DNA from 2 places in the Streptomyces tirandamycinicus genome. Region 2 is predicted to be linked to the other one. Evidence: predicted binding sites of a transcription regulator. Region 2 holds the regulator's gene; the other holds the start of a gene.

Region 1 (4,099 bases), 3.4 Mb from region 2:
GGACCACCGGGTTCATGGTCCCGGCCTCCTTGACGGCGCGGACGATCCGGCCGGGCAGCGCGCCGACGTAGGTCCGCCGGTGACCGCGGATCTCCGCCTCGTCCCGGACGCCGCCCAGCGCGACACGGACGAACCTGCGCCCCATCGCGTGCGCGACGGACTCGCCGAGCGAGGTCTTGCCGACACCGGGCGGGCCGACGAGGGCGAGGACCGCGCCGCCGCGGCGGCCGCCGACCACGCCGAGGCCCCGGTCGGAACGCCGCTTGCGGACCGCGAGGTACTCGGTGATCCGTTCCTTCACGTCGTCCAGGCCCGCGTGCTCGGCGTCCAGGACGGCCTTGGCCCCGCGGATGTCGTAGGCGTCCTCGGTGCGTTCGTTCCAGGGCAGTTCGAGGACGGTGTCGAGCCAGGTGCGGATCCAGGAGCCCTCGGGGTTTTGGTCGCCGGCGCGCTCCAGCTTGTCGACCTCCTTGAGCGCGGCCTCGCGGACCTTCTCCGGGAGGTCGGCGGACTCGACCCGGGCGCGGTAGTCGTCGGACTCCTCTCCGTCGGACTCGCCGTGGAGCTCGCGCAGTTCCTTGCGGACCGCGTCGAGCTGGCGGCGCAGCAGGAACTCGCGCTGCTGCTTGTCGACGCCCTCCTGGACGTCCTTGGCGATCGACTCGGCCACGTCCTGTTCGGCGAGGTGCTCGCGGAGCTGTTCGGTGGCGAGCCTGAGCCGGGCGGCCGGGTCGCTGGTCTCCAGCAGCTCGACCTTCTGCGCGGTGGACAGGAAGGGCGAGTAGCCGGCGTTGTCGGCGAGCGCCGCCACGTCGTCGATCTGCTGGACGCGGTCCACGACCTGCCACGCCCCGCGCTTGCGCAGCCAGCTGGTGGCGAGGGCCTTGTACTCCTTGACGAGTTCCGTGACCGAACCGGGCAGCGGGTCGGGCAGGGCCTCGTCGATGAGGGTGCCGTGGATCCAGAGGGCGGCGCCGGGACCGGTCGTACCGGCGCCGACGCGTACCCGGCTGTGACCGCGGATGAGGGCGCCGGGGTCTCCGTCGGAGAGCCGCCCGACCTGCTCGACGGTGCCGAGCACACCGGTCGCGGCGTAGGTGCCGTCGATCCGGGGGACGAGCAGCACCCGCGGCTTCCCGGGCTCCGCTCGTGCTGCTGCCTGGGCGGCTTCCACCGCGGCCCGTACGTCGTTGTCGGACAGGTCGAGCGGCACCACCATTCCGGGCAGCACGACCTCGTCGTCGAGCGGAAGCACAGGCAGGGTGAGCGGTGTGGGCGTCGAAGCCATGATCTCCCCTTCGGCAGTCAAGTTGAGTTACATCGACTCAATGCAAAGGGTGTCCCCGATGTTCCCGGGGTGGTGTTCGCTGTGAGCGATCCCCCTCGTCACGTCCGCGACGACAGGTGCACCGGCCGGGCGGCGGGTTCATCGACCACGTGGACGGCCTCGGCCACACCGGCGAGACCTCGGTCACACCGGCGGGACCCCGGTCACACCGGCGAGGCCGCGGTGCCACGCCACGACCACGGGTCCACGCCGAGGCCACGGTCAGCGGGGCCGGCTCCCCGGCCAGGGTCTCCGGCCGGGCCTGCGGCCGGTTCTCCGGCAGGGCTCTCCGGCCGGGGTCTGCGGCCCGGTTCTCCGGCGGCACGGCGACGACTCTCCCCCGTGGCGCCGCGCGCCCACCGCCGGGGCCGCGCAACACCGACCGGACCGCGGAACACCGCCGGGGCCGCGCAACACCGACCGGACCCCGGAACACCGCCGGGGCCGCGCAACAGCCCGTAATCTGAGGGTCCATGGACCCCCTCAGCCACGCCACCGGCCCCCGGACCCTCGACCGGCGGGAAGGACCGTACGGCGAGGTGGTCCTGCGCGAACGCCGCGGCCCCGACGGGGAGATCCACGAGATCATCGCCAACGGCTGCTTCCTGATGGACACATCGGACGGCCGCTCGGAGCGGCTGCTCATGGACGCCGCGTACGCGGCCCTCGCCGGCCGCCCGGACCCGTCCGTGCTGATCGGCGGGCTGGGAGTCGGCTTCTCCCTGGCCCGCGCGGCCGCCGAACCCGGCTGGTCCCGGATCGCCGTCGCCGAACGGGAGCAGGCGATCATCGACTGGCACACCACGGGCCCGTTGAGGCACCTCTCCGCCGCGGCACTCGCCGATCCGCGCACCACCGTCCTGCACACGGACCTGGTGGCGCATCTCCACAGCACCTCGGACACGTACGACGCGCTCTGCGTCGACATCGACAACGGCCCCGACTGGACCGTCACCGAGGGCAACGGCGGCCTCTACGCACCGGACGGACTGAGGGCCTGCGCGCGGTGCCTGAACCCCGGCGGGGTGCTCGCCGTCTGGTCGGCACAGCCCTCCCGGACATTCGAGCAGACGTTGCGGAATGCCGGATTCAGCGGGGTAAGAACCGAAGAGGTCGTGGTTGCCCGAGGCGTACCCGACGTGGTCCACCTGGCAGTTCGCCCTGCGTAGCCGGGACCTGCTCGGTGCCTTTACGCTGCCTACCTGACACACCGATCTACACGCAGCTCGCAGTGCGCGACAGGGGCGGGGCGATGGAGCAGACACACACCAGCAGCAACGGCGCGGCGGTGCACCCGACCGGAAGCGCCCAGCGCCGGGTGCTGGTCGTCGAGGACGACACCACCATCGTCGACGCCATCTCGGCCCGTCTGCGCGCCGAGGGCTTCCTGGTCCAGACCGCGGCCGACGGCCCGTCGGCCGTGGACGCGGCCGAGGCCTGGCAGCCGGACCTGATGGTCCTCGACGTGATGCTGCCCGGCTTCGACGGTCTCGAGGTGTGCCGCCGGGTCCAGGCGCAGCGCCCGGTCCCGGTACTGATGCTCACCGCGCGTGACGACGAGACCGACATGCTGGTCGGGCTCGGCGTGGGCGCCGACGACTACATGACGAAGCCGTTCTCGATGCGCGAGCTGGCCGCCCGGGTGCACGTGCTGCTGCGCCGGGTGGAGCGCGCCGCGCTGGCCGCGGTGACACCGCGCAGCGGGATCCTGCGCCTCGGCGAGCTGGAGATCGACCACGCCCAGCGGCGCGTACGGGTCAGGAACGAGGACGTGCACCTGACACCGACCGAGTTCGACCTGCTGGTCTGCCTGGCCAACACGCCGCGCGCGGTCCTCTCCCGCGAGCAGCTCCTCGCGGAGGTCTGGGACTGGGCGGACGCCTCCGGCACCCGCACGGTCGACAGCCACATCAAGGCGCTGCGGCGCAAGATCGGCGCCGAGCGGATCCGCACGGTCCACGGCGTCGGGTACGCCCTGGAGACCCCGGCGCCATGACCCGGCGGAGCCGGCCCCGCTCCCGGCTGGGCGCGGTGGAGATCTCGATCAAGACCAAGCTCGGTGCGCTGGTGGTCATGGCGGTGCTGATCACGACCGGGCTGGCGCTGGTCGCCTTCCGCACCGGGGCGGAGCTGCGCTACATCACGGTCTTCGCGATGATCACCACGCTGCTGATCACCCAGTTCGTGGCGCACGGGCTGACCGCTCCGCTGGACGAGATGAACACCGTCGCGAAGTCGATCTCCCACGGCGACTTCAGCCGCCGGGTGCGCGGCGACGGGCGCCGCGACGAGCTCGGCGACCTCGCCTCCACGATCAACCGCATGGCGGACGACCTGGAGGCCGTGGACCGGCACCGCAAGGAGCTGGTCGCCAACGTCTCGCACGAGCTGCGCACCCCCATCGCGGCCCTGCGTGCGGTGCTGGAGAACGTCGTGGACGGCGTCTCGGCCGCCGACCCCGAGACGATGCGCACCGCCCTGAAGCAGACGGAGCGGCTGTCCCGGCTGGTCGAGACGTTGCTCGACCTGTCCCGGCTGGACAACGGGGTCGTCGCGCTCAAGGCCCGGCGCTTCGAGGTCTGGCCCTATCTGTCCGGGGTGCTGAAGGAGGCCAATCTCGCCGCCGGGCAGCGCCGGCTGCCCTCGGGTTCCGGCAACCACACCCGGAAGGACGTCCATCTGCACCTGGACGTGTCGCCGCCCGAGCTGACCGCGCACGCGGACGCGGAGCGGCTGCACCAGGTCGTGGCGAACCTGATCGACAACGCGGTC
Region 2 (4,099 bases):
TCGCGGCCGATGACCGGGTCGAGCCGGCCCTCCCTGGCCGCGGCCGTGAGGTCGGTGCCGAACTTCTCCAGGGCCTTGTACCGGCCCTCGGGGTCGGGCGTGGTCACCCGGCGCCCTCCTCGTGCCTTCTCGAACGCCTCCTGCAGCTTCTTCGCCGTGGCGCCCTCCTGGGACAGCACCTCGGCGGCCCGCCCACCCTTGGCGGCGACGCCGATGAGGAGGTGCTCGGTGGAGAGGTACTCGTCCCCGAGCTCCCTGGCACGCCGTTCGGCGTCGGCGATCACGGCGAGCAGCTCGCGGTTGGGCTGCGGCGGCGCCACGGTCGAGCCCGTCACGCTGGGCAGGTCGGCGAGGACCCGCTCCGCGCCGGACCGCACGGCGGCCTGGTCGGCGTCGGCGGCCGCCAGCAGATCGGTGATGTTCTCGTTGTCCTGGCCCGCGAGCAGCGCCAGCAGCAGATGCGCGGGGGTCAGGTCGGCGTGCCCCTCGGACACGGCCCGGGTGGTCGCTGCGCTCAGCGCGTCCCGGCTCCTGTTGGTCAGCTCGGCGTCCACGTGCGGCTTCTCCTCCTCGCGTCGGCTCTCCCCATGGCTATGACTCTTCCAAGGTACACAAAGTTGAGCCTATTCCGCTCAAGTACGGCCCGCGGAAGTCCGTCCTCCCCGGATTCGTCGACGCGTACTCCCCCGGGTAGGTTCCGGGACATGGCCATCGACCCCAGGCACCCGCACGAGTCCTTCCTCGGCTTCTGGCGCGAGTACCACCTGTGCACACTCACCACGCCCCGGCCCGACGGCACACCGCACGTCGTGGCGGTGGGCGTCACATACGACCCGGAGGGCGGCGGGACGGGCATCGCCCGGGTGATCACCAACAAGCGCAGCCGCAAGGTCGCCAACGTCCTGGCCGCGGGGCCCGAGGGCGCCGCGGTCGCGGTCTGCCAGGTGGACAAGGGGCGGTGGGCGACGCTCGAGGGGCGCGCCACGGTCCGCACGGACCCGGAGGTCGTCGCCGACGCGGTCGCCCGCTACGCGGAGCGCTACGGCCGCACGCCGTCGCCGAATCCGGACCGGGTGGTCATCGAGATCGCGCTGACCCGCGCGATGGGCCGCGCCTGAGGGGGCCGCGCCCGGTGCCCGGGCGCAGCACAGCGGCGCCATCGTGTTTCAGGTCCACGATGGCGCCGCTGTGTGGGGGAAGCACCTGAGCGATCTTGAACGACGGGGGAACCGCTCAGGCACTGCGGGGGGTGGCGGTGGTGGTCTCCGGTTCGACCAGCTGGTGGTCGCGCTGGTCGAGATTGACGAAGATCATGCCGTACCGGATGGCACAGCGGACGGGGCGTGGGGCCCCACGGGGCCGGCGAAGGCACCGGTAGGCGCGGACGTCCTCGTCGTCCTCGCGGGCGACGACGATCGGTTCCCCGAAGAGAGTGACCATCAGCGAGTCGCCACGGTGGGGGATTGCCGTGACGAGATCGATGAAGTGCCACCCGGATCGGTATGCGGTCGCCATCTCCCGCCGGAAGACGCGATCATCCGGGGGCATGCTCATACGTCCGCGTCCGCCGGCGCGCTCTCCCAAGTGGGTTCGCCCGGGGCCGAGGCCACCGTCGCGGTCACCGTCGTGGGCGCCGACTCCCACGTCGGCTCACCGCTCGCCGCGAGACCTCCGAGAGCAGCCGCAACGGCTATAGCGCACAGTGCACGAACCATCCTGGTCATGGCCGATCTCCACCTCTTTAATCACTACCTCCTCCCCCGCGATTAAGACGATGGCCCACTCCGAACGCCTTCACCAGCGAGGCCAGGCATCATGTTCCTGTAATTCAGGACCCTGAGGGGGGTGCAAATGCAGGCGAAACAGGGCAATGGGGGAGATAAGCACAGTCACGACGAGCTGTGCGAGGCCGGGAAAAAGCTGTATGCGTCCGCTCTGCGCAGTGGCCGCATAGCGCGGTCGGAGGTGACCGACGCACCGTGCCTCATGGACCTGGGCATGCTGCGCCCCGACCCCGACGACACGGAGTGGCTCCGTCCGGTGCCACCGTCCATCGCCCTGCACCAGTTGATGCATCCCATCGAGCGGGAGATCCAGGAGCGGAGACGGCTCACCATCTCACTCGCGGAGTCGTTCGAGCCGTTCATGGCGCTGAACGCACACGATCCCTCCACGACCGACGCCATCACCGTGCTCGAGGGGCTGAACCTGATCAACGCGACGCTGGACCGTGTCATCGCCGAGTGCCAGGAGGAGCTGCTGACGGTGCAGCCCGGCAGCGGCCGCCGGCCCGCGACCCTCCAGGAGGGGCTGCGGCGCGTCTCGATGCTCGTGGACCGGGGCGTCTCGATGCGCACGCTGTACCAGCACACGGCACGCCACCACCCGGCCACCATGGCCTACGTGGAACGGGTGGCCCCCTACGGCTCGGAGGTCCGCACCCTCGAGGAGATCATCGACCGGCTCATCGTGGTCGACCGCAAGGTGGCCTTCATCCCGGCGCGCAGCGACCGCAGGGTCGCCCTGGAGCTGCGCCACGAGGGTCTGGTGCAGTATCTCGTCGGGGTCTTCGAGCAGTTCTGGCTCCACGGCGTCCCCTGGGACGACCAGATCGTCTCCTACGCCCCCGAACTGGACGGCATCAGCGGAGTCCAGCGCTCCATCGCCAAACTGCTCGTCGAGGGACACGTGGACGAGGCGATAGCCCGGCGCCTCGGGATGAACGTCCGCACCTGCCGGGCCCATATCGCCAAGCTGGCCTCCGCCCTCGGCAGCGGCTCACGCGCCCAGCTCGGCTACCTCATCGCCCGCTCCGGGATCCTGGAGCACGATCACTGACCAGGGGCCGGTCCCGCGGGCACGCCACAAGTCAGCCGCGGGTGTGCCGCGGGTGTGCCCCCGCCGTCCGCCGACGGGCACCGCCTGAAACCGGCGAGCCCTGATGAACCTGATGAACCTGATGAACCCCGACAAGCACCGGCGAGCACCGGCGAGCACCGCCGAACCCTGACGAGCACCGACGGCCACTCACGAACCCCGGCAGGCACCGGCAGGCACCGGCGGACCGCGGCGAGGGGGCCGGGAGGTGCGCACCTCCCGGCCCCCTCGCCGCGGTCCGTCGTGCCGTCGGCCCGGCGGGAGCTCAGCCGTCCCGCTTCGGCCGCCACACCACCAACGCGCCCGTCTGCTGCACGTCCTGGTAGGGCACCAGGTCGCGCCGGTACGACGCGTGCACCTGGGCCTCGCGCTGCTGCATCGCCAGTGCGGCGCCCTCGACCGCCGCGGACAGCTCCGCGACCTTCGCCTGCAGGGCCGCCACCTGGTTCTCCAGCTCGATGATGCGCTTGATGCCGGCCAGGTTGATGCCCTCGTCCTGGGACAGGGACTGGACCTGGCGGAGCAGTTCGATGTCCCGGGCCGAGTAGCGCCGGCCGCGCCCCGCCGTGCGGTCCGGGGAGACCAGGCCGAGGCGGTCGTACTGCCGGAGGGTCTGCGGGTGCAGTCCGGAGAGCTGGGCCGCCACCGAGATGACGTACACCGGGGTCTCCTCGGTCAGCTCGTAGGCCCTGCCACCGAATCCGGGCTGTCGACGTCGGCCGTCCATCGCGTCATGCTCCCTTCGCAGCCTGGAACAGTTCTGCCCGCGGGTCGTGGCCCTCAGTCGCCTTGCGGTACGCCTCCAGTGCCTCGCGGGCCTCGTCGCCGAGTTCCACGGGCACCGCGACCTCCACGGTGACGAGCAGATCGCCCCGGGTGCCGTCCTTGCGCACGGCGCCCTTGCCGCGGGCCCGCATCGTACGCCCGTTCGGCGTGCCCGCGGGCAGTTTCAGGGTGACCGGAGGCCCGCCGAGCGTGGGCACCCGCACCTCGCCGCCGAGCGCGGCCTCCGCGAAGGAGACCGGCACCGTGACGGTGAGATTGTCGCCCTTGCGCCCGAAGACCGGGTGCTCACCGACGTGGACCACCACGTACAGATCGCCGGCCGGGCCGCCGCGCTCGCCCGGTGCGCCCTTGCCGCGCAGCCGGATCCGCTGCCCGTCGCTCACCCCGGCGGGGATGCGGACCTGCATGGTCCGGGACGACTTGGCGCGGCCGCTGC

Evidence for each region. Region 2 encodes HspR, which represses chaperone genes until heat shock. Its sites were predicted from a motif close to TTGAGNNNNNNNNNCTCAA; they were not measured.
Region 1: a site for HspR is predicted at 1,311-1,329, ahead of lon (endopeptidase La). Genes of this name have one in related genera too.

The regions. Positions count from the first base shown of each region.
Region 1 covers NZ_CP029188.1:4,651,921-4,656,019, reverse strand. The annotation lists gene lon (endopeptidase La) at 1-1,288, opposite strand, end outside; gene DDW44_RS20700 (spermidine synthase family protein) at 1,801-2,496, shown strand; gene DDW44_RS20695 (response regulator transcription factor) at 2,580-3,323, shown strand; gene DDW44_RS20690 (HAMP domain-containing sensor histidine kinase) at 3,320-4,099, shown strand, end outside.
Region 2 covers NZ_CP029188.1:1,223,130-1,227,228, reverse strand. The annotation lists gene clpB (ATP-dependent chaperone ClpB) at 1-554, opposite strand, end outside; gene DDW44_RS31965 (pyridoxamine 5'-phosphate oxidase family protein) at 705-1,118, shown strand; gene DDW44_RS05350 (Rieske (2Fe-2S) protein) at 1,234-1,554, opposite strand; gene DDW44_RS05345 (helix-turn-helix transcriptional regulator) at 1,852-2,838, shown strand; gene DDW44_RS05340 (heat shock protein transcriptional repressor HspR) at 3,143-3,604, opposite strand; gene dnaJ (molecular chaperone DnaJ) at 3,609-4,099, opposite strand, start outside.